3 regions of the Arthrobacter sp. Ms25 genome follow, and region 3 is predicted to be linked to each of the others. Evidence: riboswitches for the same ligand, from Rfam matches in the RefSeq annotation. Region 3 holds a riboswitch; each other region holds the start of a gene.
What was found. Region 3 has a riboswitch for S-adenosylmethionine ahead of AC5RT8_RS11770 (hypothetical protein). Riboswitches for the same ligand answer to the same signal wherever they lie in the genome.
Positions count from the first base shown of each region.

Region 1: it holds a riboswitch for S-adenosylmethionine, as region 3 does, so the genes downstream of both, AC5RT8_RS07290 (bifunctional o-acetylhomoserine/o-acetylserine sulfhydrylase) here and AC5RT8_RS11770 (hypothetical protein) in region 3, are expected to answer to the same signal.
Region 2: it holds a riboswitch for S-adenosylmethionine, as region 3 does, so the genes downstream of both, AC5RT8_RS08760 (cobalamin-independent methionine synthase II family protein) here and AC5RT8_RS11770 (hypothetical protein) in region 3, are expected to answer to the same signal.

Region 1 is NZ_JBNHFP010000002.1:600,658-610,657, forward strand. It holds gene AC5RT8_RS07275 (glycoside hydrolase family 2 protein) at 1-797, shown strand, start outside; gene AC5RT8_RS07280 (DUF3592 domain-containing protein) at 727-1,152, opposite strand; gene AC5RT8_RS07285 (VOC family protein) at 1,288-1,938, opposite strand; SAM riboswitch class IV at 2,099-2,215, shown strand; gene AC5RT8_RS07290 (bifunctional o-acetylhomoserine/o-acetylserine sulfhydrylase) at 2,293-3,609, shown strand; gene metX (homoserine O-acetyltransferase MetX) at 3,615-4,748, shown strand; gene AC5RT8_RS07300 (VOC family protein) at 4,754-5,533, opposite strand; gene AC5RT8_RS07305 (SRPBCC domain-containing protein) at 5,687-6,127, shown strand; gene AC5RT8_RS07310 (SGNH/GDSL hydrolase family protein) at 6,137-6,994, opposite strand; gene AC5RT8_RS07315 (alpha/beta hydrolase) at 7,070-7,732, shown strand; gene AC5RT8_RS07320 (RNA-binding S4 domain-containing protein) at 7,729-7,959, opposite strand; gene AC5RT8_RS07325 (DMT family transporter) at 8,037-9,032, shown strand; gene AC5RT8_RS07330 (glycine--tRNA ligase) at 9,259-10,000, shown strand, end outside.
Region 2 is NZ_JBNHFP010000003.1:122,638-132,637, forward strand. It holds gene AC5RT8_RS08730 (DNA topoisomerase IB) at 1-254, opposite strand, end outside; gene pheA (prephenate dehydratase) at 299-1,279, opposite strand; gene AC5RT8_RS08740 (rhodanese-like domain-containing protein) at 1,276-1,602, opposite strand; gene AC5RT8_RS08745 (amidase) at 1,752-3,152, shown strand; gene AC5RT8_RS08750 (MsnO8 family LLM class oxidoreductase) at 3,164-4,150, opposite strand; gene AC5RT8_RS08755 (peptide MFS transporter) at 4,359-5,828, shown strand; SAM riboswitch class IV at 5,946-6,069, shown strand; gene AC5RT8_RS08760 (cobalamin-independent methionine synthase II family protein) at 6,088-7,293, shown strand; gene AC5RT8_RS08765 (hypothetical protein) at 7,375-7,578, shown strand; gene AC5RT8_RS08770 (hypothetical protein) at 7,641-8,006, opposite strand; gene pgm (phosphoglucomutase (alpha-D-glucose-1,6-bisphosphate-dependent)) at 8,134-9,765, shown strand; gene AC5RT8_RS08780 (aldehyde dehydrogenase family protein) at 9,828-10,000, opposite strand, start outside.
Region 3 is NZ_JBNHFP010000004.1:53,314-63,313, forward strand. It holds gene AC5RT8_RS11740 (AMP-binding protein) at 1-666, opposite strand, end outside; gene AC5RT8_RS11745 (1,4-dihydroxy-2-naphthoyl-CoA synthase) at 674-1,627, opposite strand; gene AC5RT8_RS11750 (hypothetical protein) at 1,704-2,270, opposite strand; gene AC5RT8_RS11755 (histidine phosphatase family protein) at 2,378-3,112, shown strand; gene AC5RT8_RS11760 (NAD(P)H-hydrate dehydratase) at 3,093-3,974, shown strand; gene AC5RT8_RS11765 (CPBP family intramembrane glutamic endopeptidase) at 4,015-4,779, shown strand; gene AC5RT8_RS11770 (hypothetical protein) at 4,875-5,279, opposite strand; SAM riboswitch class IV at 5,295-5,427, opposite strand; gene AC5RT8_RS11775 (CU044_5270 family protein) at 5,652-6,761, opposite strand; gene AC5RT8_RS11780 (RNA polymerase sigma factor) at 6,758-7,282, opposite strand; gene AC5RT8_RS11785 (hypothetical protein) at 7,522-8,541, shown strand; gene AC5RT8_RS11790 (LLM class flavin-dependent oxidoreductase) at 8,753-9,772, opposite strand; gene AC5RT8_RS11795 (RBBP9/YdeN family alpha/beta hydrolase) at 9,845-10,000, shown strand, end outside.

The DNA.
Region 1 (10,000 bases), on a different contig from region 3:
AGCCCCTGCGCTGGTATTACCACGCGGACCGGCTGGGCATCCTCGTCTGGCAGGACCTGGTCAACGGCGGCACGGCCTATAAGCACGCCGTGGTTACGGCCCCAGCGGTGGGCGCGGCGCACCGGTCCGACGACGACTACGCCGCCTTCGGGCGGGCCGACGAACAGGGCAGGAAACAATTCCTGGCGGAACTGCACGGCACGGTGGAGCTGCTGGGCAACAGCCCGTCGATCGCGGTGTGGGTGCCGTTCAATGAAGGATGGGGCCAGTTCGATGCCAATGCCGTCGCTGAGCTGCTCCGCGGCCTGGACCCGACCCGGACCATCGACCATGCCAGCGGCTGGCACGATCAGGGCGGGGGAGACCTCAAAAGCGTGCACGTCTACTTTGTGCCCTTCCGGCTGCGGAAGGACTGGCTGGCCGGAAGCCGTGCCGTGGTGCTGTCCGAATACGGCGGGTACAGCCTGCGGATCCCCGGGCACACCTTCAACGACAAGGAGTTCGGTTACCGCCGGTTCCGGTCCCGCGCTGCCCTGGCCCGGGCCTACGAGCGGCTGCACCGTCGGCAGATCGAACCCGCAGTGGCCCGCGGCCTGGCCGCCACCGTCTACACCCAGCTCACCGACGTCGAGGACGAGGTCAACGGACTGCTTACCTACGACCGCCGGGTGGTGAAGATCGACGCCGGGCTGGTGCGAGGGCTCAACGAACGTCTCGTCCGTGCCGCTACAGGCGGCGCCGGCGCAGCTTCCGGACGCCCTGGACAGGTGCCAGCACCAGCGCGAAAGCGCACATGAAGAACCACACAAGGAAGAGCCCGCCCCTGACCCCGTAGGCGCGCTGCCAGCCGTCCACCACTGCGCGGTCCCGGTCCTCCGGGTCATAGAGCACGGTCACCCGTTCGCCCTTCACTGCTTCGGGGGGTTGGGTTCCAACCAGTTTCCAGGTGCGCACCTGGCAGGTTACGGTCCTCGCCGTTCTACCGGAATCTACGTACCGGCCCTCAGCCATGGTGACGGTCCGGCTATTCCGCTTGCCTCGTCGTTCCGTGTAAACGCGCTCCACCGTTCCCTCGGCGCGGACGCCGATGTGCGTTACGTGCCGGTCGCCTTCGACGGCCGGCACGTACAGGAACAGGAGGGGAGCAACCATGGCCAGACCCAAGAGCGAGTACAGGAATAACACCAGTGGCGACGGCGGCTTCGGAGGCCGGGGAGCATCCGGAAGCCGCCCGTGCCGTCGCCGGACGGTGAATCTCGCCGCCATGCTTCCCCCCGGTGGATGGAACTAGATCTCGACGGGCCCGTTGGCTGTGTCGAAGGTGACGGACATGATGCCCGGGGTGCCGGCCGGAGCAATCCACGTGACATCGACGTTCTCCAGCGGCTTTTCCACGGGATGGCCCAGCCAGTCCGTGACGCGTGCGGCGGATCCGGCAATCGTCAGGGACTTGAGCTTCACCGAACCGGGCATCCCGGGAATGGCGTTGGAGGGGTGCAGCTCCTCGGTGCCGTCGTCCCAGCGGAGCAGGTAGGGCACCTGCGGATCGGCAATCAAGCCGTTGATGCCGATCTGCCGCCAGGTCAGCTCCTGGCCGTCCGGGAACTTGCGGTTGCCCGGCACCGATTCCCGGCCGAGGCGTTCCTCGAAGGGCGAGAGGTCATCAACGGCAACACACCAGCCCATCCAGCCGCCGCCGCATTCGGAGCGTTGGCGCACGGCCTGGCCAAAGGGTGCCTTGTCCGAGGCCGGGTGGTTCAGGACCTCCACCACCTCGACGTACTGGTTGTTGGCCAAGGGCAGGATCATATTGCGGGTACCGAATCGGGGGTGGACGCCACCCTTTACGAAGTCGGCGCCGAGAGCATTGGCAATCCTCTCGGTGGTGGCCAAAAGACCGTCAGATTCACAGGCATAAGAAACATGGTCCAAGCGCATGCGGCCCATTGTGACACGTCGTGATACGGGTCTCGACCAAGGGAAGCCTAAGTGCCGAAATTCTCCCTGCGCAGCACCACATCGCCGCCCAACGGGTCCGTAATTTCACGGTGCGTCACAGAGGTTGCGCGGGCGCGGCAGATCGGTTTCCATAGGTGCAGGTCATGAGTGCCAGCAGATAGCCCCGGCTTGCTGGCCGGCAACCCTCCAACCGCGGTGGGGTGCCCCGGGTGAAGACCTGGCCGTACGCCAAACGGGCGTCCGGCAAGCGCGGGTCCCACGACCCCACCGGACATCCGGCGTACCCGGATGCACCCCGGCGGCGTTGTGCGGCCCCTGGTTTGAGGGAGCATCATGAGTGCAGATTGGTCATTTGAAACCCGGCAGATCCATGTAGGCCAGGAGCCCGACGCCGTTACCGGCGCACGCGCCCTGCCGATTTACCAGACCACGTCCTTCGTCTTCCCGAATGCCGAGGCGGCCGCGAACCGGTTCGCCCTGGCCGAACTGGAACCGATCTACACTCGGATCGGGAATCCGACCCAGGAAGCGGTGGAAAACCGGATCGCCTCCCTGGAAGGCGGCGTCGGCGCCCTGCTGCTCGCCTCCGGGCAGGCCGCGGAAACCTTCGCCCTGCTGAACGTGGCGCAGGCCGGCGACCATGTGGTCGCCAGCCCCAGCCTCTACGGCGGCACCTACAACCTGCTGAAGCACACGCTCAAGCGCTTCGGCATCGATACCACCTTCGTGCAGGACCCGGACAACCTGGACCAGTGGCGGGCGGCGGTCCGGCCCAACACCAAGGCCTTCTTCGGCGAGGTGGTTTCCAACCCGCGCCAGGATGTCCTGGACCTGGAAGGGGTCAGCGCCGTGGCCCACGAGGCCGGGGTGCCGCTGATCGTGGACAACACCCTGTCCACCCCGTACCTGATCCGCCCGATCGAGTGGGGCGCGGACATCGTGGTGCACTCGGCCACGAAGTACCTCGGCGGGCACGGCACGGCCATCGCCGGCGTGATCGTGGACTCGGGCAACTTCGACTTCGCTGCCGACCCGGAAAAGTTCCCCGGCTTCAATACCCCGGACGAAAGCTACAACGGGCTCGTCTATGCCCGGGACCTGGGAGTCAACGGGAGCCTCGGTGCGAACCTGGCGTTCATCCTCAAGGCACGCGTGCAATTGCTGCGGGACCTGGGTTCCTCGGTTTCGCCGTTCAACGCGTTCCTGATTGCCCAGGGCCTGGAAACCCTGAGCCTGCGCGTGGAGCGGCACGTGGCCAACGCCGTCGCCGTGGCCAACTGGCTGGAAGGCCACGACGACGTCGTGTCGGTTGCGTATGCGGGCCTGGAATCCAGCCCGTGGTTTGAGCGGGGCCGCACATACGGACCGCGCGGCACCGGCGCGATTGTTTCCTTCGAGATTGAAGGCGGCGTCGACGCCGGCAAGCGGTTTGTCGATGGCCTGGAGCTGCACTCGCACGTGGCCAACGTCGGCGATGTCCGGTCCCTCGTGATCCATCCGGCCTCGACCACCCACAGCCAGCTGGGCGCGGAGGCACAGTTGGCGGCAGGGGTCAGCCCGGGACTCGTCCGGCTCTCGGTGGGCCTTGAACACATCGATGACATCCTCGCCGACCTCGACGCCGGGTTCCGGGCCGCCAAGGGAGCGTAGCTTCCGTGAACCGGCACACGGCGCCGCAGCGTCGGCCGCTGCAGCACCCCGTAGGACAGGACGGGGTGCTGCAGTATGCCTCCATCGGCGGACTGGAACTGGAAACCGGCGGGTACCTGCCCGACGTTGTCCTGGCCTACGAGACCTGGGGGCAGCTGGATCCCGATGCCGGCAACGCCGTGCTGATCCCGCATGCCCTCACCGGCAGCAGCCACGTAGCCCGGGGGAGCAGTAGCGAACCCGGCTGGTGGGAGGAGCTCGTTGGTCCCGGCCGGACCGTGGATACCCGCCGGTACTTCGTGGTCTCGGTCAACATGCTCGGCGGCTGCTACGGCTCCACCGGCCCCGCTGCACCGGCTCCGGACGGCCTGGCTTGGGGATCGCGGTTCCCGTTCGTAACCGTCCGCGATTCGGTCCGGGCGGAGGCCCGGCTCGCGGACCTGCTCGGCATAGCCCGGTGGCATACCGTCCTGGGCGGCTCGCTGGGGGGAGCACGGGCGCTGGAATGGGCGGTGACCGAACCGGACCGGGTTCTGCACTGCGGGGTGATCGCATCCACCGCAGCCAGCACGGCCGAGCAGATCGCGTTTGCCCAGGCGCAGCTGGCAGCCGTCCGCCTGGATCCGGATTTCAACGGAGGTGACTACTACAACGGGGCGCCGCCGCTGGCCGGCTTGGGACTGGCGCGCCGGATCGCGCACATCACCTACCGCTCCGAACCGGAACTGGACTACCGGTTCGGGCGCACCCCGCAGGCGGCCGAGGACCCGTTCGGTGCCGTGCTGCCGGCCGGGCGGGGCCGTTACTCCGTGGAGAGTTATCTGGACCATCAGGCCGGCAAGCTGGCCGGCCGGTTCGATGCCAACAGCTATCTGGTGCTCACCGAAGCGCTGGTCAGCCACGACGTCGCCCGCGGCCGGGGATCCCTGCGGGCAGCGCTCGCGGAAACGACGGCGGACTTCTTCATTGCCGCGGTGGAGTCGGACCGGCTGTACTTTCCGCAGCAGTCGGCGGACCTGGCGGCGGCCCTTCCCCGGGGGACGCCGGTCCACCTCATCAAGGCTCCCATCGGACACGACGGTTTCCTGACCAGCGTCCGGGAGATAGCCGGAGCCTTGCAGCGTGAGGTGTTCGGGTAGGACGCTCAGGCGTCCGGCGCCTCCATCAGCCAGAACGCCGCCCCGGTGGGGTCCGCCAGCTGGACCATCCGGCCGTACGGCGAATCCTCCGGGGCACTCCGTACCGCACCGCCCAGCTGTTCAGCCTGCCCCGCCGCGGCGTCGATGTCCCCGTGGCCGAAGTAGATTTCCCAGTGGGAGGGGATGCCCTCGGGCAGTTCAGCGGCAGCATCCATCACCCCGCCCACCGGGCGGCCGTTGCTCTGCAGCGTGGAGTACCGGAAATCGGCGGTGTCGGAAAGGACTTCTGTCTGCCAGCCGAAGACGTCCCGGTAGAACTTCAGGGCAGCCGGATAGTTGCTGGTCATCAGCTCGTACCAGACCGGGGCCCGGGTTTCATCGATCCGGGCGAATCCGCTGAGGGTTCCCGGCTGCCAGACGCCGATGGCCCCGCCGGTGGGGTCGCCGAGCACCGCCACCGTGCCCTGGTCCAGGGCCGGTGCCGGGTCCAGCAGCACCTGCCCTCCGGCGGCGGCAGCGGCGTCGGCTGTGGCCCCGGCGTCGTCGGAGGCGAGGTAGACGGTCCAGAAATCCGGAAACGCGGTTTCCGGCGAGTTCTGCATCATGCCGGCCACTGCCTGCCCGTCGCGGCGGAAATGGACGTAGTGCCCGGACTCCTTGCCCAGGTCCACGGCGTCCCAGCCGAGCAGCCCGGCGTAGAACTCCCGGGCCCGGTCGGGATCGGAAGACGTCAGGTCTGCCCAGCAGGGGGAGCCGGCAGGAAAACGCTCGGGTGCAGCGGGCACGGCGGGCACCTCTTTTCGGAAGAACCGGATGTCCCGGGCCGGTGCCGCAAAAGTCCCGGAACCGCCGGGTACCGGCAGTTATACCAATCCCTGACGACGGGCAACAGCGCCCACCCCTTGCCCGCTGCGGAAATTCATGGGAGAACATTCCCCATGGCAGATCGAATCTCCCTCTCCGGCCGGGCGCAGTGCACCCCGGAGGTCCTCTGGCACGTCCTCGTGGACAACCGGGCCGCCTGGTGGCCGGACATGGACTTCGCTCCGCACCCCGGAGCACCCCTGAAAGAGCAGTGGACCGAGGACGGGGTGGAGCACACAGCCACCGGCACCGTCTTGGCCGTAGCACCCGGCAGGCTGCTCTCCTTTCGCTGGACGGCACCCGAGTGGGGTGCACACACGGTGGTCAGCTTCGAGCTGACGGATGAGATCGACGCCACGGGGGTGGCGGTGACTGAGAGCGGCTTTGCGGCGCTCGACGCCGCAGTGGGCGCCGATCTTTCAGCAGCCCACCGGGAAGGGTGGGCCTTTCATCTGGCGAACCTCATTGAGCAGGCCGAAAAAACCGATCAGGCACAGCAGGCCGGCGGCTCCTGAGACGCTGCCCTAGTCCGCGGATCCCTGCGGCATGCTCTGGCCGAACATGGGACCGGCCTGGGGGCGCTTGGCCGAAATCCCGTCACCGGAGGACTGGTGCCGCACCCGCCGGACCACCCACGGCAGCAGGAATTCGCGGGCCCAGACCATGTCCTCTGTGCGGGCCGTCCGCCAGTTCTTCGCCGGCAGCGGCTTGGTCTCCAACGGCTGCAGGGAATGCGGGACCTGCAGGGTATCCAGCACCATGGCAGCAATGGTGTGATGGCCGAGCGGGGAGAAGTGCAGCCGGTCCGGCGCCCACATCCGGGGATCACCCAGTTCGCGGAGCGCCCACATGTCGGCAATGATGGCGCCGTGCCGCTTCGCTACGGTCCGCAGGTTTTCGTTGTAGATTCCCACCCGGCCGCGGACGCTGCCCAGCACCGGAGTGTTGCCGAGGTCCGGCCCGGTGAAGAGGACAACGCCGGCGCCCGTTGCACGCAGCTTGGCGACGGCGCCGTCCATGCGTTCGGCCAGCCGGTCCGGATCTCCGCCGGGGCGGATCACGTCGTTGCCGCCGGCACAGATGGTGACCAGATCCGGATTCAGGGCCAGGGCCGGCTCCAGCTGTTCGTCAATGATCTGATTCAGCAGCCGGCCCCGGATGGCGAGGTTGGCGTAGGCAAAGTCAGGCTGCCCGGACGCGAGTTCCTCGGCCACCCGGTCCGCCCAGCCGCGGTTGCCGCCCGGACTGTCGGGGTTTGGGTCCCCGATGCCTTCGGTGAAGGAATCGCCCATGGCAACAAAGCGGGACCAGACATGCACGGGAGGTTGCTGCTGCTGGAATTCGGGCGAAGGGGCGGCCTCGGGCAGGGAATGTGTACTCACCGGCCAATCCTTGCAAACCGGGCTTCGGCTACGCGACCGTAGGTTGTGAATTCGGGGCCATGCCAGAATAAAAGGATGACAAACCCCGCATGGAATCCCGTTGTTCTCTGGTCAAAACCCGAAGCCGAGCGGGCGGGCACGCCGCTGCTGGTGCTTTTCCACGGGTATCTGGCCAATGAAGAGGATCTGATGGGGCTGGCGGACCACCTGCCGGAAGACTTCACCATCGCCTCGGTCCGGGCACCGCAGGCCTCCGGGCCGGGCTACACCTGGTTCCCCCTGATGAGCGACGCCGATTACTCGGTGGACTCGGTAGTGGATGCGGTCGAGGACGTCGCGGCGTGGCTGGACACGGTCCGGGACGGTCACACCAGTGTGAGCCTGCTGGGCTTTTCGATGGGTATGGCCGTGGCCACCACCCTGCTGCGGCACCGGCCGCAGGACTTTGCCGCCGTCGTCGGCCTCTCCGGCTTCGTGGTCCCGTCGCAGGACAACCCGTTCTTCCACGACGACGAACTGCAGCCCGGCGGCGTGCAGTTCTTCTGGGGGCGGGACCAGGCGGATCCGGTCATTGACGCGCCGCGGATCGAATACACCCATGCCTGGCTCAATGCCCACACGGCCCTGACCAAGATCCTGTACTCGAACATGGGCCACGGCATCAACATGCAGGAGCTGGGCCACGTCAAGGAGTTCCTGGTGCATACCGTGCTGCGGGCAGGCACCCGGGCGAGCTAGCCCTCGCGGGTGATCCGCACCGTTTCGCCGTTGACGGAAACCAGATCGCCTGTATGCAGCTGGCGGCCGCGGCGTTCTTCAATGTCTCCGTTGACCTGAACCAGCCCGTCTTCAATCAGCTGTTTGGCCTGAATGCCGTCCTCGGCCAGGTTGGCGAGTTTGAGCAGCTGGCCCAGGCGGATCATGTCGTCACGGATGGGAAGGTCTTGGGTATCAGAGGAGCTCATGGCTCCATTCTGCCCGATCTTCGCGCACCGCCGTTTCCTGCGCGTCCCGAAATGCGCCGGGGCTGTAGGGTGGTCGGGTGCCAAACGCTGTACGGATGACCCCGCTGATCGGTCTGCCCCTGTCCATGCTGGGCGGCGTCGCCATGCCGGTCCAGTCCAGGGTCAACGGCGCGTTGGGCCAGCGGCTCGACGACGGCCTGGCCGCGGCGCTGGTGAGCTTCAGCGTGGGCCTGGTGGTGATGGTGCTGATCAGCCTTGTCCTGCCGCGCGGGCGGGCCGGTGCCTCCCAGCTGCTGCCAGCCCTGCGGGAACGCCGCTTTCCCCGCTATTACGTGCTGGCCGGCATGATCGGCGGATACTTTGTCCTGTCGCAGACCCTCACCGTGGCAGTACTGGGCGTGGCCGTCTTCACAGTGGCGGCCGTCGCCGGGCAGACGCTGACCGGGCTGGTGGTGGACCGGCTGGGCATCGGACCGGCCGGCAAGAAGGCACTGACCGTGATGCGCGTGGTCGGTGCCGTCCTGACCATCGCGGCGGTCGCGTGGGCAGTAAGCCCGAAGCTGACCGGCGGGCAGGAACCGTCGGAATGGCTGCTCCCGGTCCTGCTGCCGCTGACCGCCGGCATGCTCATGAGCTTCCAGCAGGCCATGAACGGCACCACGGGGATGCACTACGGCACTCCCATTACGGCAACTCTGGTGAACTTCATTTCCGGAACGGCCCTGTTGGCAGTCATGTGGGGCATCAAGGCGGCAGTGTCCGGCTTCGGCAATCCGCTGCCCGGCGAATGGTGGCTCTACCTGGGCGGACCGATGGGATGCGTGTTTATCGGGCTCTCGGCGCTCCTGGTGCGCAGCCTCGGCGTGCTGCTGACCAGCCTGGGCCTGATCGGCGGACAGCTGATCGGCTCGCTGCTGCTGGACATTGTCTTCCCGGCGCCCGGAACCACCGTAGTCGCAGCCACCGTGCTGGGCACCCTACTGACCCTGCTGGCCATCGTGCTGGCCACGCTGCCGTGGAACATGCCCGGCGGCCCGTTCCGCCGTCGTCGTACCGGCCGGACCGGCGCCTGAGCGGACCGGACCTGCGTCCGACCCTGCCCCGCCCGGCAAAGGAAAACTCCGCTGCGGCGGGCCCGGTAGGCCCGCAGCATGCCGCCGCCTTAAGCTGGTAGTTGTAGCTTTGCCCGGCGGCGAAGAACCGTGCACCGTTTCCGCGGTGGTGCGGATGCCAAAGGGACCAGAAGAGGACCGCACCCAGCGGCCCTCTAGACACGAAAAGAACGGCGGTACCATTTCCATGGCTTCGACCAAATCCAAGCTGGATCCGATCATCTCCCTCGCCAAGCGCCGAGGCTTCGTCTTCCAGTCGGGAGAGATTTACGGCGGGTCCCGGTCCGCCTGGGATTACGGCCCCTTGGGCGTCGAACTCAAGGAAAACATCAAGAAGCAGTGGTGGCAGCACATGGTCCGCGGCCGCGACGACGTCGTCGGACTGGACTCCGCCGTTATCCTGCCCCGCCAGGTCTGGGAGGCCTCCGGCCACGTCGAGGTCTTCTCCGACCCGCTCGTGGAGTGCCTGAGCTGCCACAAGCGCTACCGCGCCGACCACCTCGAAGAGGCCTACGAGGAAAAGAAGGGCCACGCCCCCGAAAACGGACTGGCCGACATTGCGTGCGCCAACTGCGGCACCAAGGGCCAGTGGACCGAACCGCAGGAATTCTCCGGCCTGCTCAAGACCTTCCTCGGCCCCGTGGCCAACGAAGAGGGCATGCACTACCTGCGCCCGGAAACCGCGCAGGGCATCTTCGTGAACTTCAACAATGTCCTGACCACCTCGCGGAAGAAGCCGCCGTTCGGCATTGGCCAGATCGGCAAGAGCTTCCGCAACGAAATCACGCCGGGCAACTTCATCTTCCGCACCCGCGAGTTCGAGCAGATGGAAATGGAATTCTTCGTCGAGCCGGGCACGGACGAGGAATGGCACAAGTACTGGATCGAGAACCGGTTCAACTGGTACGTGAACCTGGGCATCGACCCGG
Region 2 (10,000 bases), on a different contig from region 3:
TCGCGCCAGTGCGGATGGTAGATGTACTGCTTGCGGCCGGCGCCGTCCGTTCCCGTGGCTTGGATGTGCCCGTTGGCATAGGGGCTGATCCAGACCTCCGTCCATGCCGGCGGGATCGCCAGGGAACGGATCCGGGCCAGGACCGTCCGGTCGGTAATGACCTGGCCGCGGATGTCCCGGTAGCTGAAACCCTTGCCCCACCGCCGCCGGGTGTACCCGGGATGTTCACAGTTGCTGCGTCTCAGTCGAGCCATGGTGCGCACCCTTTCACCGGACCGGTTTCACCGCGGCCCTAGCCCTAGTATCCGTTCAGCAGGGAGTCGAGCCAAACGTCGGCGGCCCGGAACGCTTCGTCACTGGTATGCCGGGAAATTTCCGTTTCCCGGTGGTCCGCCCGGGGATAGGACCCGAGGAAACGCAGTTCCGGGCTGATCCGGTGCAGGCCCTTCAACGCATCCGCCATCCGGGCATCCGCAATGTGCCCGTCGGCGTCGATGCTGAAGAAATAATCGCCGAGGAACATACCCGTGGGACGGGACTCGATCCGGCTCAGGTTCACCCCGCGGGTGGAGAACTGGTCCAGGATTTCCATCAGGGCTCCCGGGTGGTCCTCCGGCAGGGGAACCACCAGGGTGGTCTTGTCGGAGCCGGTAGGTTCGGGAAGCAGGCCGGGCAGGCTGATCATCACGAACCTGGTGACGGCATCACGCACGTCGCCGATATCCTCCCGCAGGACGTCCAGCCCGAGCCGCTGCGCCACCAACGGGGCGCAGATCGCGGCATCGAAGGACGGGTCAGTGCCGCCGAGTTCCACCGCGGCAGCGGCAGTGGAGGATGCCGGGAGATATTCCGCTTCGGGAATATTCGCCGCGGCCCATTCCCGGCACTGCGCCCAGGCGTGTGTATGGGTGGAGACCGTGCGGATATCCGCCAGTTCCACGCCCGGGCGCACCGCCAGCACAAAGGTGATGGGGACCAGGATCTCCCGCAGGATCCGCAGCGAGGTGCCGGCGGAAAGTGCGTCGAGGGTGGCGCTGACGCCGCCCTCGACGGAGTTTTCAATCGGCACCACTGCGGCAGTGGCCTGCCCGGAGCGGACCATTTCCAGTGCGGAGTTCACACTGGGTGCCGGAAGGCGGACGGAGTCCTGCGCACCCGGAACCGTCAGGAGGGCAGCCTCCGTGAAGGTCCCCTCCGGACCGAGATAGGCGTAAACCACGGTTTCCCCCAGCGGGCCGGGGTGGTGCGGGGCGGGGCGGGCGTCGGCGGCGTGCGTCATTTAACGGTCGGTTCCTGCCCGTTGTCGGAAACCATGGGCTTGCCCGCCTCGAGCCATGCCCCCATTCCGCCGTTGACGTTGACGGCGGAGTAGCCGTTGGCCTCCAGCCACTGGGTGGCCCGGGCGCTGCGGCCGCCGGTGCGGCAGATGACCGCCAGGTCCTGGTCCGGATCCAGGTCCTCCAGCGCGTCGGGCAGCCGGTCCAGCGGGATGTGGAGGGCGCCGTCGACGTGGCCGGCTTCCCACTCGTAGTCCTCCCGGACGTCCAGGATCCTGGCACCCTCGGGAATGGTGTCTACGGTTACGCTCTGCATGTCGCTCATTGCTGGCCTCACTGTCGTACGGATTCTCGGCCGTCCTCCGGTTCCGGGGCACACCCGGTCCCGGATACGGTGCCGTTTTGTCCAGCCTATAGTGGGACGCGGTTCGTGAGAACTAACGTCCGGACCCCGCCCGCACCGAAAGGCCTGCAATGCCCGCTCCGCACGAGATGACCGCCGTCGAGCTCCGGGATGCCCTGGCCGCCGGCACGCTGGGCGCCGAGGAAGTCACCGTCCATTACCTGCGGCGGATGGAGGAACTCAACCCGGAACTGGGTGCCTTCCTCACGCCGACGCCGGAACTCGCCGTGGCGGAGGCGCGGGCTGCGGATGCGCACCGGGCCGCCGGCGGATCCCTAGGGATGCTGCACGGGATGCCGCTGGCGCACAAGGACCTGACCGATGTTGCCGGAGTCCGCACCACCATGGGCAGCGCCGCCCTGGACCCGTGGATCGCTGAGAAGGACGCCCCCCTGCCGGCAGTCCTGCGCCGGGCCGGAGCCATCAGCCTGGGCAAGACGCAGGTGCCGGAATTCGGCCTCAGCAGTTACAGCGAAAACCGGGTGGGGCCGCCGGCGCGGAACCCCCGCGACCTCCGGCTCAGCCCCGGCGGATCCTCCGGCGGCAGTGCAGCCGCCGTCGCCGCCGGCCTGGTTCCCTTCGCCCCGGGAACCGACGGCGGCGGTTCGGTGCGCATCCCGGCGGCCGCAACCGGCCTGGTGGGGCTGAAACCCAACCGCGGGAGAATTCCGGCGGGCTCCGCGCAGCAGGACCTGGCCCAGTTCGTGGTGGCCGGTCCGCTGGCCCGCAGTGCCGCCGATGCCGCGTTGCTGCTGGATGCGATGGTGAATGAGCCCAACCACCGGGCCACCAGCGCCGCATCCGTCACGGGCACCTTCCTCGCTGCCGCCCTGCGGGCCGAGGGCCGGTTCCGGATCGGGGTCAGCACCCGCTCACCCTTCGAATCCAGGCTGGACATCCGGCTTGAGCCTGAAGCGGTCTCTGCCCTCGAGGCCGGTATCGTGGCCCTGGCCGGTGCCGGGCATGACGTGGTGGACACGGACCTGGTCTATGACGAGCAGTATCCGGATGCGTTCCGGACCGTGTGGACGGCCGGGTTGGCGACAGCCGCGCTGGCGCCGGGCGGCGAGGAACGGCTGACGGACCTGGCGGCAGTCATGCGTCGGCGCGCCCTCGGCCGCAGCGCCGCGGACCTGGTGGCCGCCGTCGACGTCCTGCGCTCCTTCGAAGCCGAAACGATCCGCCAGTACAGTGCCTATGACATGATCCTGACGCCCACCCTGGCCATGACACCGCGGCCCGTCGGCTGGTACACCAGCGACGACGCCGGCGCTGAAGAGCGGGCGGACGAGGACTACGCACGGCAGTGCCGGTACTCCCCGTTCACGTCCATGGTGAACGTCTGCGGTCTGCCGGCGATCACCCTTCCGGTCGTGGATACCGCGGCCGGCCTGCCCATGGGCATCCAGCTGATCGGGCGCCCCGGCGCCGAAGCGGATTTGCTGGCCGCGGCGGCGCAGCTGGGGTTTTGACGCCGGCGGGCCTAGAAGAGGCCGGCCAGCAGCCGGTCGGATTCCCGCTGTCCCTCGACGTCGAAGGCGCCGCCGGTAACGAGCAGTTCATCCGCGCCGGAGGACGCCACCAGGTCCTCGAGCCGTTGGTATACCTGTCCGACGGTCCCGTAGACCGAGGTTTCCAAAGTGCTGAGGACCAGCTCCTGCCGCCGTCCGGACAGTTCGGCGGCAGTATCCGCGGGTGACAGGGCGGGAAACACTCCCTTGGTCCGGGAATCGGCGAGGGCATGCGCCTCGGGCAGCAGCAGGTCCCTTGCCTCGCCTTCGCTGCCCGCCACGGCAACGTTGGCTGCCGCGAGCACGTAGGGACGGGGAAACCGGCCGGAGGGGCGGAAGGCCCGACGGTACCGCTCCAGGGCCCCTGCCTGCCCGGCGCTGTTCCGCCGGAAAAGTGCCGGGCCGCCCAGGACGACGCCGAGGCCCGCGCGGGCGGCTATTTCCACTCCTGCTCCGGTGGCGAGGATAAACACCGGCGTCTGCCCGCCGTCCTGCGGGCGGGCGGTGATCGGCGCGGTGCCGTCCAGGTAGGCCAGCAGCTCGCCCACATGCTCCTCGAACTGTTCCGCTTCGGCCTGTCCCGCCCGCAGCGCTGTCCGCACTGCCGGAGTGAAACCGATGGAGCGGCCGAGACCGAGGTCGATCCGGCCCGGATGCAGCGCCTGCAGAGTAGCTGCCTGCTCTGCCACGACCAGCGGTGCGTGGTTCGGCAGCATGATGCCGCCGGAGCCGATCCGGATACTGCTGGTGCGGGCGGCCAGGGCGGCTATCAGGACGGCGGGTGCCGAACCTGCAATCCCGGCCACGGCGTGGTGCTCCGCCACCCAAAAGCGCCGGTAGCCCAGCTGTTCTGCCGATTCGGCGCGGTTAAGGACGGCACCGAGTGCGTTGGCCTCCGAAAATCCTTCCCGGGAGTTGGCGCGGTCAAGGATGGAGACGGGAACGCTGAGGCTGGCCATACCCCTTCCAACCCGCACGGCGGCGGGGGAATTCCGGACCCGCCGCGCAAATCCGCGCGTCATGCAGGGGCTTATGCATGTAACGCGGGCAAAATCATCCCATTTTCCTGTGACCTTCAACATAAGCTGCCAAAAAGCTGCCTAGTGTTCGGCGGAATCTTTGGGATGTGGCTGCTTTTGCCCCTCCGGGGAGTGGGAACATTAACGCGTGAGCCATACCCCCAGTACCCCAGGCGTAAAAGAAGCGCGTAAAAACTTCTTCGGCCATCCCCGGATGTTGGCCAACCTCTTCAGTGTTGAGCTGTGGGAGCGATTCTCCTTCTACGGCATGCAGGGCATCCTGCTGTACTACATGTACTACAGCACTACCGACGGCGGCCTCGGCATTGACGAAGCCATTGCCGTCTCCTTGGTCGGCGCCTACGGCGGTGGCGTGTACCTCTCCACCATCCTCGGTGCCTGGCTGGCGGACCGCGTCTTCGGCGCCGAACGGGTGCTGTTCTACGCTGCCGCACTGGTCATGCTGGGCCACATCTCCCTGGCCGTGCTGCCCGGCGCCGTCGGACTGGCCACCGGCCTGATCCTGATCGCCGTGGGTTCCGGCGGCGTGAAGGCCAACGCGACCTCGCTCGTGGGCACCCTGTACGACGAAAAAGACCAGCGGCGCGACGCCGGCTTCTCCATCTTCTACATGGGCATCAACATCGGCGCCCTGATCGGCCCGATCCTGACCGGCCTGGCCTGGAGCCGCTACGGCTTCCACATCGGCTTCGGCCTGGCCGCCCTCGGCATGGCCATCGGCCTGATCCAGTACGGGATGACCCGAAAGAACCTGCCCGAATCCGCCCACCAGGTGGCCAACCCGCTGCCGAAGCAGCAGTACATGAAGGTCGGCCTCATCGCAGCGGCTGCCCTGGTGGTCATTGTGCTGGCCGTCGTGTTCAACATCCTTACTGCCAAGAACCTCGCGGTCGTTATGGCGATCGTGGCCATCACGGCGGCCGTCGCCTACTTCGTCGTCATCCTCGGCAGCAAGAAGGTGAACCAGGTGGAGCGCCGGCGGGTGTATTCCTTCATCCCCCTCTTCATTGCCAGCGCTGCGTTCTGGGCCCTGTTCCAGCAGCAGTTCACGGTGGTGGCGCTGTACGCGGACTCCTCGTTGAACCGCACGATCTTCGGCTGGGAAATGCCGCCGAGCTGGGTGCAGTCCATCAACCCGGTCTTCATCATCATCTTCGCTGCCGTGTTCGCCGGTGTGTGGACCAAGTTGGGCGACCGTCAGCCGTCTTCCCCGCTGAAGTTCGCGATGGGTCTGTCCGTGATGGGCCTCGCCTTCTTGGCCTTCATTCCGTTCTCGGGCGGCGCACCGAACAGCACCCCGCTGCTGGCCCTGGCCGGCATCCTGCTGCTGTTCACGTTCGCTGAGCTGTTCCTGTCCCCGATTGGCCTGTCCGTGGCTACCAAGCTGGCGCCGGAAGTCTTCCGGAACCAGATGGTGGCGCTGTTCTTCCTGTCCGTTTCCCTGGGCACCACTATGGCGGGCTGGCTGGCACAGTTCTACGACCCGGCAACCGAAGTCAGCTACTTCACCTTCAGCGGCGTCACCGCAATCATCCTCGGCATCGCCCTGGCTGTGGCCACGCCGTCGATCAAGAAGCTCATGGGCGGCGTGCGCTAGCGCACCTGCACCACGCGCCTGGGACGGCGGCACCGGAATTCTCCGGGGCCGCCGTCCTTTTTTGCGTGCCGTCATCTTCTTGGCCGCATCCCGGCAGCATGGCTACGATGGGTCCAGCTTCAGGAGACACGGCCGCCAAGCTCCGACTTGGCCGTGCACCAACCCCATGCTTCGCGGGTGGTTCGGATGACGAAGCGGCCTGCACCGCCCCCTGGGCGCCCGGTGCAGGCAAGAGCACGGATTCCTAAGGATCACCGCCATGCGCAAAAGCACCGACCGCATTCTGACCACCCACGCCGGTTCCCTCCCGCGCACACCCGAACTGATCGCCGCGAACGCCGCCCGCGCCGCCGACCCGGCGACCGCGGAGGGCTACGCCGAACTGCTGCAGTCCGCCGTCGCCGACCTGGTGCGCCGCCAGCAGGCAGCGGGCATCGACATCCCGAACGACGGCGAATACGGGCACGCGATGTCCTCCGCCGTCGACTACGGCGCGTGGTGGTCCTATTCCTTCTCCCGGCTCAGCGGCCTCAGTGTTGCCGAGACCGGAATTTGGGACATGGAGCCGCACCGCTCCGCACCCGGCGCCATTGTCCTGACCAGTTTCGGGGACCGCCGCGACCGTCAGCGCTTCGCCGATGCCTACACCGACCCGTCCTCGGGCATCACCACAGGGCCGCAGAAGGTTTTTCCTAAGGTCACGGGACCGGTGGAATACACGGGGTACGACGCCGTAGCCCGCGACATTGCCAACCTCAAGGCTGCCCTGGCCGGCACGGGTGCAACGGAGGGTTTCCTCGCCTCCCTGTCCCCCGGCTCCTGTTCCCGGATAGCCAACGAGTACTACGCCACGCAGGAGGAGTTCATCTACGCCTGCGCGGATGCGATGCGCGAGGAGTACAAAGCAATTGTCGACGCCGGACTGATCGTCCAGATCGATGATCCGTCCATTGCGGAGAACTGGGACCAGATCAATCCGGAACCTTCGGTTGAGGACTACCTGCGCTTCACGCAGATCCGGGTGGAGGCGCTCAACTATGCCCTGCGGGGGCTGCCCGAAGAGCAGATCCGCTTCCACCTGTGCTGGGGTTCCTGGCACGGACCGCACACCACCGACATTGAGTTCCGCCACCTGGCGGACACCCTGCTGCAGATCAATGCCGGTGCCTACAGCTTCGAGGCCGGGAACGTACGGCACGAGCACGAATGGCGGGTCTGGGAAGACACCAAGCTGCCGGACGGGAAGATCATTCTTCCCGGCGTCGTCTCCCATGCCACCAACGTGGTGGAGCACCCGGAACTGATAGCGGACCGCATTGAACGTTTTGCCCGGCTGGTGGGGCGGGAAAACGTCATTGCCTCCACGGACTGCGGCCTGGGCGGCCGGGTGCATCCGCAGATCGCAGCCGCCAAGCTGGAAGCGCTCGGGGCCGGTGCCCGCCTCGCCAGCAGCCGGCTTTGGTAAGCGGGCAGCGGCGCCGGCCGGCTTCAGTGGTCTAGAGTGGAACCGTAAGGTTACTTATGGTTCACAGCAGAGGAGGCCATTATGGCTGACACGAATGCACACGATCCGAAGACGGAATCCACGAACCCGATCGAGAACGCCATGGAGAACCTGGTGCAGACCTCGGAAGAAGTCCCCGACGGCAGCGGCAGCCAGGACCATTCCGACCCGCGGACGGAAGTGCACTCGAACCTCGCACAGGGCTTGAATTCCGACAACGAGAACTTCAAGGACAAGCACAGCTGACCTGCCGGGTGGGTGCGGCGGAGGGATTCCACCGCCGCACCTTTACCTCGTTCGGCGCGCGGTCAGCCGTCCAGCCCGGCACTGGTCAGCACCAGCATCGCGGTGGCCGCCGCGAGGCCACCCAGCGCGCACACGGTGTTGAACGCCGTGGCCCCGGCCTGCCGCCGGCCCCGCCCGAAGAGGACCGACGCCGCGATCCAGGCCCCGGCGAAGGCCAGTGCGGGCAGCGGACCGCTGGCGAAACCCACGGTGTCTTCCGCCCACTTCGGCAGCGCGAATGCCGACCGCTGCGTCCAGAAAAACCAGAACACCGGTGCGGCGCAAAGGTAGGCCGCGTTGAAGAACACCATCATCATCCGGGTGCCGCGGAGTATTCCGGCAGGCGTGCCGGCGCCCGTGGCCCGGGCGGAAGTCCCCGAAGAAGCCATCCACCTGCCCTTCCCCCGCTTTGCCGCCGATCTGCGGCGTTGGGATAGAGCATACGGCCGCGCACGGAATTTCCACCTGCAGGCCTGCGTCTGCCGCCTGCGGCGTTTCTTTGGCATGCTTAGGGGTATGTCTAATCGTGCCGGCCAACGCGCCGAACCTTCCGACCTTGTAGACCTCACCGCGCTCCTGGACGCCTATTACGACGTCGTGCCGGATCCTTCCAACGTCGCCCAGCGCGTTGTCTTCGGCACCTCCGGCCACCGCGGCTCTTCGCTGAACGGCGCCTTCAATGAGCAGCACATTGCCGCCATCACCCAGGCCATCGTGGAATACCGCACCTCTGCCGGTATCACCGGACCGCTGTTCATGGGCAAAGACACCCATGCCCTGTCCGAACCGGCGCAGAACACGGCGCTGGAGGTCCTGGCCGCCAACGGCGTCAACGTGCAGATCGATGCGCGCAACGGGTTCACCCCCACCCCGGCCGTGAGCCACGCGATCCTCGTGCACAACGCCACCCGCACGGACCAGGCCGACGGCATTGTGGTCACCCCGTCGCACAACCCGCCCGCAGACGGCGGGTTCAAGTACAACCCGCCCACGGGCGGACCCGCCGGGTCGGACATCACCAACTGGATTGCCGACCGCGCCAATCAGTTGCTCGAAAACGGCCTGTCAGGGGTGAAGCGGATTCCCCTCGGCGAAGCACGCCTGGCCGACTCGGTGGGCACCTATGACTTCCTGGCGCACTACGTCGAAGACCTGCCCGCGGTGCTGAACCTGGATGCCATCCGCAGCGCCGGACTCCACATCGGCGCAGATCCGCTGGGCGGGGCCTCGGTGGATTACTGGGGCGCCATCGCGGAACGGCATCAGCTGAACCTGACCGTGGTCAACCCCAACGTCGACCCGCAGTGGGCGTTCATGACCCTGGACTGGGACGAGAAGATCCGCATGGACTGCTCCTCCCCGTATGCCATGGCCTCCCTCATTTCCAGGGCCGGGGATTACGACATTGCCACCGGCAACGACGCCGATGCGGACCGCCACGGCATTGTCACTCCCGATGCGGGTCTGATGAACCCGAACCATTACCTGGCCACCGCCATCGATTACCTGTACCGCAACCGTTCCGGCTGGAACGCGGACGCCATGGTGGGCAAGACCCTGGTCTCCTCCTCCATGATCGACAGGGTTACTGCCGACCTGGGCCGGGTACTCATGGAGGTTCCGGTGGGCTTCAAGTGGTTCGTTCCGGGCCTGCTGTCCGGGGAGACGGCCTTCGGCGGCGAGGAATCCGCCGGCGCGTCCTTCCTCCGGCTCGACGGGAAGCCGTGGAGCACCGACAAGGACGGGCTCCTGCTGGCACTGCTGGCCTCGGAAATGACGGCCGTGACCGGCAAGACCCCGTCCCAGCGCTACCGTGAGCTGACCGCCCGGTTCGGCGACCCGGAGTACGCCCGCGTGGACGCCCCCGCCACCCGGGAACAGAAGGCAGCGCTGGCCAAGCTCTCGCCGTCGGACGTCACCGCCACCAGCCTGGCCGGCGAGGAAATCACCGCCCGCCTGACCGAGGCGCCGGGCAACGGCGCACCCATCGGCGGACTGAAGGTGACCACGGAGAACGCCTGGTTCGCTGCACGCCCGTCGGGCACGGAAGACGTCTACAAGATTTATGCCGAGTCCTTCAAGGGCGAGGAGCACCTGCACCAGGTCCAGGCCGAAGCCAAGGCCATTGTGGACGGTGTGATCTCCTAGGCCGCCCGGTCCACGGAAGGGGTGCACCCGCCGGCGCGCCCCTTCCGTGCATCGGCAGCGGGTTACAGCAGCCTGCGCAGGAGCCGTTTTTTCAGCCCCGTATAGGGCGGGTAGGCGAACCGGAGGGTGTCCAGCAGGGTGCCTTTGGTGAAAACCGGCCGCAGCTGGCTGAAGGTGTCGAAGGTGTACTTCCCGTGGTACGCGCCGGTCCCGCTGGCACCGGCACCGCCGAACG
Region 3 (10,000 bases):
CCACCGGATGACGTCGACGCCGGGCAGCGGCACGCCGTCGTACACGCACCCGCCGCACGTTTCGCTCATCCCGTAGGTGGTCACGACGTTCAGCCCGTAGCCGCGGGCTTTGTCCAGCAGGGGAGTCCCGGCCGGTGCCCCGCCGAGCAGGATGGCGTTGAACCGGCGCAGCACGCGCAGGGTTTCCGGCGCCGGATCCTGCAGCAGGCGGTGCAGCTGGGTGGGTACCAGCGAAGTGAAGCGGTTGCGGTCCGTCATGTCCTCGGCGGCCCGGGTGAAACCCTCGGCGCTGAACGGCACGGACAGGTCCATGAAGACCGGCTGCGTCCCGGCGTACAGGGAGCGGACCAGGACCTGGATTCCGGCAATGTAGTTGACCGGCAGGGCCGCCAGCCATTGCCCGTCCGCCTTCAGGGCAAGGGCCGTGGCCATCGAGGATGCCGCCAGGGCATCCGTGCTGAGCATGGTCTGCTTCGGGGTGCCGGTGGAACCGGAGGTGCTGATCACCAGGGCAATGTCGTCATTGGGCAGTTCACCGGTGAAGGTCTGCGCCGGATCGGTGTGCGGGGCGACGGCCGGGCCCTCTCCGGCCAGCGCATCGGCGAGCGGGGAGAGCAGCATGCCGGCGTCGAAGCCGGGGTTCACGAGGACTGGAAGAAGTTCCACAACGGTCCTAGAAGTAGTAGGGGAACGAGGACCAGTCCGGGTCGCGTTTGGCCAGGAAGGCTTCCTTGCCCTCCACCGCCTCATCCGTCATGTACGCCAGCCGCGTCGCCTCGCCGGCAAAGACCTGCTGGCCGGCCAGGCCGTCATCGGCAAGGTTGAAGGCGAACTTGAGCATGCGGATGGCCTGCGGCGACTGCCGGGCAATGTCTGCGGCGTATTCCAGGGCGACCTTTTCCAGGTTCTCGTGGTCCACGGCCTCGTTCACCGCTCCCATGGCCACCATCTCCTCGGCAGAGTACTCCCGGGCCAGGAAGAAGATCTCGCGGGCCTTCTTCTGCCCCATCTGCCGGGCCAGCAGCGCCGAGCCGTAGCCGGCGTCGAAGCTGCCCACGGTCGCATCTGTCTGCTTGAACTTGCCGTGCTGGCGCGAGGCAATGGTCAGGTCGGAGACCACGTGCAGGCTGTGCCCGCCGCCTGCTGCCCAGCCGTTGACGACGGCGATGACCACCTTGGGCATGGTGCGCATCAGGCGCTGGACTTCCAGGATGTGCAGACGTCCGGCGCGGGCCGGGTCGATGGTTTCCTTCGTCTCGCCCTCGGCGTACCGGTATCCGTCGCGGCCGCGGATCCGCTGGTCCCCGCCGGAGCAGAAGGAATGGCCGCCGTCCTTGGGGGAGGGGCCGTTGCCGGTGAGCAGTACGGTGGCAACGTCGGGGGTCATCCGGGCGTGGTCCATGGCCCGGTACAGCTCGTCCACGGTGCCGGGGCGGAAGGCGTTGCGGACTTCCGGACGGTTGAACGCAATCCGCACGGTCGGCAGGTCCCGCACGACGGCGCCGTCGTCGTCGCGTTCCACCTGGCGGTGGTAGGTCATGTCCTGCAGGTCCTCGAACCCGGAGACAAGACGCCACTGCTGCGGGTCGAAGATATCGGACACCTGTGCTGGAAGTTCTGTGCTCACAACCCGAGTTTATCGCCCGGGGCCAAACCCGCCTGACAGCCCGCTGCAGCCCGGAGGACACGGAGGTTCCGCGGCCTCAGGACGCCGGCTCCTGCACGGTGACCAGGAGCCAGTACGGCTGGCCCTCCGCTGTGCTGACGCGTATCTCGTTGTCCGTGGTCCCTGCCGTTGCCGCCTTGCTGATGTAGGACGAGACCGCCGGGTTTCCGCACACCAGGTCTGCCCACAGCAGGCCGGCGTCGCTTTCGATGATTATCCGCTCACCCTCGGGGCAGGAAGCGGTGACCATGACTTTTTCGCCCGGAGACGGGACTGCCGGCAGTGGATAGGAACCGGTCCCGGTGCCCTGCTCGGAGATGACGACAGTTTCCGTACCGGTCGGAGCGGGCCTGTTCCCTTCCAACGGATCCATGAGACTGCCGGCCTCCGGTGCCTGGCTGCCGGTTTCGGTGCCGGAACCGGGTGCAGGGGAGCTGTTCGCCGCCGGATCTCCTGACGGCGAGGCAGCGGGGTCCGAGGCGGGCTGCGAGCAGGAAGCCAGGGCACCGGCAAGCACGGCCACGGCCGCAATTGACACCAGCCGGTTCCGCTCCGGGCGCCGTCGCGGAAACGTGCAGGTTTCTTTTTCTGATGAATTCCCCATGGGCAGACTCTAGGCGCAGGGACCCCACCAGTTACAGGGGCGGAGCAGATTCTTTCTGCGGTTCCGGTTTCCCTGTGCCGCCGGGGCACGGCGGGTAGAGTCGGACCATGGGTGCAACTGAACTGATTCTGATCCGGCACGGTGAGTCCGCCGGCAACGTGGCGGCTACCCGGGCCAGCCGCGAGGGCGCCGAACGTATCGACCTGCCCTGGCGGGACCCGGATGTTCCGCTGAGCGCCGACGGCGAGCAGCAGGCGCAGGCGCTGGGTCGCTGGTTCGCTGGACTTCCGGCCGCAGAGCTGCCTGAGTCCGTCTGGTGTTCGCCCTACCTGCGGGCCCGGCAGACGGCGGAACTGGCCGGACTGGCCGCTGCTGGTATGCGGATCGATGAACGCCTGCGGGACCGGGAATTGGGGATCCTGGATCTGCTGACCTCCGCGGGCGTCTCCGCTCGTTACCCCGAGGAAGCCGAACGCCGGTCCTGGCTGGGCAAATTTGCGTACCGGCCGCCAGGCGGCGAGTCCTGGGCCGACGTCGCGCTCCGGCTGCGTTCCGTATTCCGCGACCTGGATGACGAGGAAGACGGCAGGCGGGTGGCCGTGGTCTGCCACGATGCCGTGATCCTCCTGATCCGCTACGTCTGCGAACGCATGAGTGAGCAGGAACTGCTGGACACGGCCGCCGCCAACAGCGTCCGCAACGGTTCCGTCACGCGGCTGGTGCGTCCGGACGGCACCGGACCCTGGAAGCTGCACACCTTCAACAGCGTGCTCCACCTGCAGGACGGCGGAGCACCCGTGACCGAACACGCAGGAGAAACTGATGACATCCACCCCCGCTGAGGTCGTAACCCCTGCGCTGCTGCGCGGTTGGCGGCTCTCCACCGATGCGTCCGGGAAAGAGGACCGCGGGACCGTGCTGGTCGTCGGGGGCTCCCGCCGCACCCCGGGCGCCGTCATGCTGACCGGGCTTGCCGGCCTCCGCGTCGGCGCCGGACGCCTCAGCATGGCCGTGGTGGAGTCGGCCGCGATCGCCGTCGCCGTGGCCATTCCCGAATCCGGGGTGGTCGGCCTGCCCGAGGAATCGGGCGAGATTGACGGCCGCGTCGCCGGGCCGCTGCTGGAAGCCGACCTCTCCTCCGCCGCCGCCGTGGTCATCGGTCCCGGGATGGGGGATCCTGACCGGACGGCAGCACTGCTGCAATCCGTGGTGCCGCTGCTCGGGGAAAAGACCCAGGTGGTGCTGGACGCCTATGCCCTGGGCGTGTTGCCCGGGCTGCCGGAGCTCTTCGATACGCTTGCCGGCCGGCTTGTCCTCACCCCAAACCGTGCCGAAATCCTGCGTCTGCTCGGGAAAGAGGGCACGGAGGAGGAGTCCCTGGACCTGGCGAAAGCGTCCCTGGACGTGGCACGGAAATACTCGGCGGTGGTCAGCGCGCATAACCTGATCTCCGCCCCGGACGGAAAGAGCTGGGAAGTGCCGGCCGGAAACTCCGGTCTGGGTACGTCAGGATCCGGTGATGTGCTCGCCGGTGCGGTGGGCGGGTTCCTGGCCCGCGGCGCGACGCCGGAACAGGCTGCGTGCTGGGGCACCTACCTGCATGCCGCAAGCGGAGACCGGCTCTCCGCATCGCGGGGTCCGCTGAGCTTCCTGGCCCGGGAGCTGCTTGACGCCATGCCGCCGGTGATCGCCGAGCTGAACTAGCGGGGATGCCTCCTTCAGCTGCGGCCCATATCCTGAGGTAATGACTGCCAACGAATACCGGAGAAGTCCGTCGGGGCGTCCTGCCCCGAACATCCCGTGGCTTCCCTACCGCTTTACCCGGAGCGATGCGGTGGCGGCGGGGTTCTACGTGGTGTTCCTGCTGGTGCTGAGTTTTGCCCCCGGACTTGTCTTCCCGGTGCTCATACTGCTGGTTCCGGATCCCCTGACTGCCTCCTACGTACTGAACTTCGCGTTCTACGCGGTTGCCGGCCTGCTGGCATTCCTTGCCGCCCGCCCCTACGTGGTGCGGGAAACGAAGATCCTGGCGACCCGTCCGCTGCTGACGCTTTCCCTGATTCCCGCCGGCGTCATCCTCATGCTCATCGCGACGATGGTGGGCGTGCTGCTGACCGGGGATGTCCAGACTGCGGCCAACCAGGAAGCCGTGCAGGGATTCGTCGGATCGGTCTCGCCCTGGCTGATCGTGCCGCTGCTGGTGGTGCTGGCACCCTTTGTGGAGGAGTACATCTTCCGGCACCTGCTGATCGGCAAGCTCAGCCGGTACTGGAATATTTGGGCGTGCTGCATCCTGTCGGTGCTGCTGTTCGCCTCGATCCATATCGTGGGCAAGGAATCCCTGTCCCTGCCGGTGCTCATGCCGTACCTGGCCATGGGTGCCACATTGGTGGGCCTCTATGTCTGGGCGGGCAACAACTTCATGCTTTCCTACGGCGTGCATGCGGCGAAGAACCTGCTGGGCGTGCTGGTGATGTACGCCGTGCCGCCGGAGCTGCTGCAGCAGTAGTCCGGCGGACGGACCCAGCGTGCCTTCCGTACAGCTGATGCGGCTACCGGCCCTGCCGGGCCGCATCAGCTGTACGGAAGCTGCCGGGGCAGCACCTAGGAGCCGGCCTTCTCAATCCGCTCGGTTTCCGGGGCCCGGACCAGGGAGCCGTTGCATGGCAGAACCCGCTCCGGCCGGGCCAAGTAGAAAAAAGAGCTCCGCGCATCGGAGTCGAACCCGCCGGGGACCATCAGTGTGGAATAGCGCTGGCACCACTGCGGTGTATCGACGGCGGCCGCCAGGGCGGTGGCGACGGCCGGGACATTGTGGAACCACATCAGGTGCTGGATTCCTTCGGAGACCAGGTAGATGAGGTCCAGCTGCGGATCGGCCGTGACGTCGACGTCGGTCCACTGCTCCCAGCCCTGGAGCCGGCGGTTGTGGATCCAATGGATGTTGTGTCCCGGGGCGAAGCCGCTGCAGTTGCCGAGACCGGATTTGCTGACACTGGAAATGCTCACAGTGGGTTCCTTTGCAGGTTGTCCTTGCCTGCGACGGGCGACGCAGGCCGCTTCGTCATCCGAACCACCCGCCGAACAGTGGGGTTGGTGTGGGGCCAGTCGGAGCTTTTATGCCCGGTTTCCCGGGCGAAGGCCACATCTCGTGAAGCTGAAAACTACTGTAGCGGAGCCCACTGACATTTCGACAGTGGCATTCCGTTCGGGTCGTGCGGCTGGGAGGGGTACCGGGCGGACCGGAACGGCGGCAACGAAGACTTTTGCTCGCAGAGCTCGCGAAAGTTATTAAAGCCGCCTAGCCCAGCCCGTCCGGCGCCCGGGGTGCAGCACCCTCATCCCCATCCGGTGCCAATGCCGGATGAGCCGGACAGTGTTTTATGGCGCGGAGTCCACCACTGAGGTTTTTACCGAGGTCCAGGTTGAGACAGTGCCAGCCGGGGCATCGGGAAAGTCCTTCAGCAGCACTTCCTGTTCTCCGATGACGAGTCCCGAGGCTGGATCGATGATGATGTCGGCCCGTGACGTTCCCTCCAAAGAGGGGATGCCGATGGCGATACCCGTCCTTCCGTCCACCGTTGCCTGCCGGTCCCCAACTGTGACACCGGGGATGAGGGCGGCAGCCTTGTACATCGCGGCCCGCAGGTCAGCGGGGACAGCCCCGGTACGCAGACCGTCAGCGATCGTGACGAAGGCTGCCAGTTCCGGGGATTTGTTGGCGCCATTCGTCCGGTCATAGATGAGGTCCAGCAGGGCGCGGGGATCACGGGGCAGGCTTCCGGCTTCGTTCAGGGCGGTACCGATGATGACCATCGGCGCGTGCCCGTAGAAGTCCCCGCCCTGGCCACGCTGAATTCCTACCGTCGGATCCGGCATCCCGCCCTTCCCCTTCCGCATCAACTCGGCCATTTCAGCAGCCGCAGCCTTGGCGGCGTCGGACGAGGACTCCAGCGGAATCCGCTCTCCGCGGTTCCAGACCCATTCCCCGTTCTTATCTGCCGGTACGTAGAGCTGATCGCTGACGGTAGCCTGCCAGGAAAGGTCGCTGCCGTCAGGCATCTGCTTTCCGCTCCAGGTCAGCTCGGTGGTGTCGATCTTCAGGTACTGGCCTGGGCCCACCACTGGATCAGAGGTACGGATGGTGGTTTCCGCCGCATCGTTCAGGACTTGGGCAGCTTCGGCAGTCGCGCCCGGTCCTCCGGGCCTGACGGCGTCGGCCACCACAATCCCGCCAACCAGCAACACTGCAGCGGCGGAAGCTAGTAGAACACGGCGGCGGGCGCGGGCCGCCGTGGCACGGCGGGCGTTCAGCGGAGGTGTGGTGCGCACGCGGGAAGTGGGCGCTCCGTGTGCCGCCCGCGGGGATTTCATCAGGGCCAGGGACCTGGCGCGGCTTTCAGCCAGTTCGTGTTCCTGCACGGAGCGCGCGGGATCAGCAGATGCAAGCAGGCGTTTGATACCGCCCGAAAGACGCGAGTCGTTCATCATTTTTCTCCCTCTGAAAGTGATTCCGTTTCCAGCAGGCGGCCAAGCGCCTTGCGTGCCCGGTGCAGGCGCATCCTGACGGCGGTGGCACTGGTGTCCAGCAGGTCAGAAACCTCGCTGGAACTGAAACCGTCCCAGTACGTCAGAAGCAGCACTTCGCGCTCATCCGGGCCTAGTCTGGCCAGGGCTTCGTGGACGCGGGAGTCGTCGTCGCTCCGCTCGTGTTCCCGTTCGAGCTGCAGTGCTCCCAGAAGACTCGCGGACCGGAACGCGGACCGCTCATGGTTGCGGAGAACGTTTTTCGCGATCCCGAACAGCACCATGACTGAAAGACCCTCGTCCTGCCCGGTTTTCTCCCACGTGATCCGGAAGACTTCGGCGCACAGATCTTCAGCAGTGGCAGCGTTATTGGTTCTACGCCGGAAGTAACGGTAGATGCGATCGTGTCCGGCGGCGTGGGCGGCTAGGAAACGTTTCTCCCTGTCCACGTCCCGTTGTTCCTTCCGAATGGTTTGCAGGCTCATGCCCTCTTAATGTCCGGCAGCCTCAGAAGTGTAACCGGGGAGCAATCCCGGCGGCGTTCAATTCGGGGCTGGTTCACATACCCGAGGTATTGGACGTACGAAGGCGCTCGGTGGAGACGAATAAATAGAAATACCGAAAATGAACCAATGCACGTTGAACATCAACAATCAATAATCCCGGTGCCGAGACCGGCGGGTCGAATTAGGCACATAGAGCGGGTTAGGACATTCTGGACGGCATGACATTGAATACGATCTACCGCACCGAGCCGATGGCGACTCGGGCGCTGGCCGCTGAAATCCGCCATGACCACCGCCGCTTTGTGCATCTCCTCGAGAAAGTCAGCGGTAAATCCCTGGGTACCTTTCGGGAAGTGATGTGCGAAGTGAAGTATCGCGTTGACGATGCTTCGCAGAGTACCGTCCGGATCGATGTGCAGCTTAACTTCGAAGACAATATCGTCGGCATTGAAGCAAAGTTGGATCACGAGCTAACGAGGGAGCAGGTCAGGGATCAGATCAAGGCTTTCCGCGGAGACGCGACGATCTTTGTCCTGGTGCCGAGTACGGAATTCGCACCCTCATGGCTCTCCGAATTTCCGGACGTGAGCATTATCGGCTGGGAAGATACCCTTGCCTGCTTCGATGGTTCCAGGCTCACGATGGATGACATCCACGGCGAAGGGCGGCTCCTAAAGAGCACCGTAGAGGCCTGGCTTGCAGCGCTTGAGGTGGGGGAAAGGCTTCCCGGGTGGAGTGTCGATATACGTCGGGGCGGCAGCGGGATGCCATCGATCGCGATTCAGTCCCCGGCGCTCGCCTGCGGGCGGAAAATCCGCGGACACCTGGAGGTTGCCGGCCGGGGCATGCCTGAGAGCTTGGACGCTGTGCGTTTTATCAGCCATGTGGGAATTGAAGTTCCGGAGAACGGGGATAACTACTTCGACCCGGAGACGTCCGATGCGGTTCCCGGCTGGGTTGAGCACCTGCGGGTACTTCAGAGAGAGGTGCTTGAAGGCGAAGAGGAGCAACTCCTCGTGAGTTTCCATCCGCCGGGAAGCAGCAGCCGGAAACTGGGAAAGTGGAAAAACGTCCTGGCGAAACGGTACCTCGCCGAGCATTTGCACCTTGCCAAGGGATATACGGATGGATGGGCAATCGGTCCAAAAACAATGACAGTGCCACGGGACCAGCTGGGACGCCTCGCTGACGTCACGGTGGAAATCTTCACGCGCTGGTACAAGGCCGAGACCGCTTAGCCCTTTGATGCCGCCGCCGGTGGGGTAGCCAATAACGGGGTGGGTCAATGTGCCGTGGAAATACAGCATCCCGGCGACGGACGCACGAAGGGGCCTGGAGGAGGCGGCTTTAGTATTTCCCGCGAGCTGAAGCGAGCGGGGAATTTCGTTGCCGCCGGATCCAGGCCCCGTAGGCGCCACGGTTTCAGCGCGGATGCTGAAGGTGAGGGACTTACCGCCAGCCGGCCCCCGGAGCAACGAGCTTGACGATGCTTTCCAGCAGATGTGTGTTGTACTCCACGCCCAGCTGGTTCGGCACGGTCACCAGCACGGTGTCGGCCTCCTGGACGGCGGCATCCGCGGCCAGTTCCGCGGCAATGACATCGGGTTCGCCGATGTAACTCTTTCCGAACCGCGCCAGACCGCCGTCGAGGTGGCCCACCTGGTCCCGGCCCTCGGCCTGGGCCCGAAGGCCGAAGTAGTGCCGGTCCTGCCCGGTCACCAGCGGAATGATGCTGCGGCTGACGGACACCCGCGGCGTGCCCTGGTGTCCGGCGTCGGACCAGGCCTTGCGGTACACCTCGATCTGCTCGGCCTGGAGCTGGTCGAACGGTACACCGGTGTCCTCGGTGAGCAGCGTGGAGCTCATCAGGTTCATGCCCTGTTCTCCGGTCCACTTGGCGGTGGCCCGGGTCCCGGACCCCCACCAGATCCGTTCCGGCAGTCCGGGGGACAGCGGGTCGATGGCCATGGCGCCGGTACTGCCCGTCATCGCCGGATCGGCCTGTGCCACTCCGGCGCCGGCAATGGCGGCCCGGAACACTTCGGTGTGCTGCCGTGCCATCTCGGCGTCGGAGGACTCCGGGCCGGGAACGTAGCCGAAGGATTCGTACCCGCGCAGGGCCGGCTCGGGGGATCCCCGGCTGATGCCGAGCTGCAGCCTGCCGCCGCTGATGAGGTCCGCCACTGCGGCATCTTCGGCCATCGCCAGAGGATTCATATACCTCATATCGATGACGCCCGTGCCCAGTTCGATCCGGCTGGTGCGGGCCGCCATGGCGGACAGCAGCGGGAAAGGAGCCGAGAACTGCGGGGCGAAATGGTGCACGCGCATGTACGCGCCGTCGACACCGATCTCCTCAGCCGCCACCGTCAGCTCCACCTGCTGCAGTATTGCGTCCCGCGCACTGGGAGTCATCGATCCCATGGCGTTCCGGTAGTGTCCGAAGGACAGGAATCCTATTTTCTTCATGCAATCTCCAGCGCCGGAAATGTCGGCAGTATTCCCGCTCACATGCGGGACCCTCGAAAGGAAGCAGCTCCAGTGCACATCACCATGGTCCCGGGCTACCAAGGCTCACCTCCGGAGCAGTGGCAGAGCCGCTGGGAGTCGGAGCTGCCGGATGTCACGCGCATTGCGCCGTCGTCGTGGGATGAGCCGGAACTGGAGGACTGGATGGCAGCGCTTGACCGCGCTGCC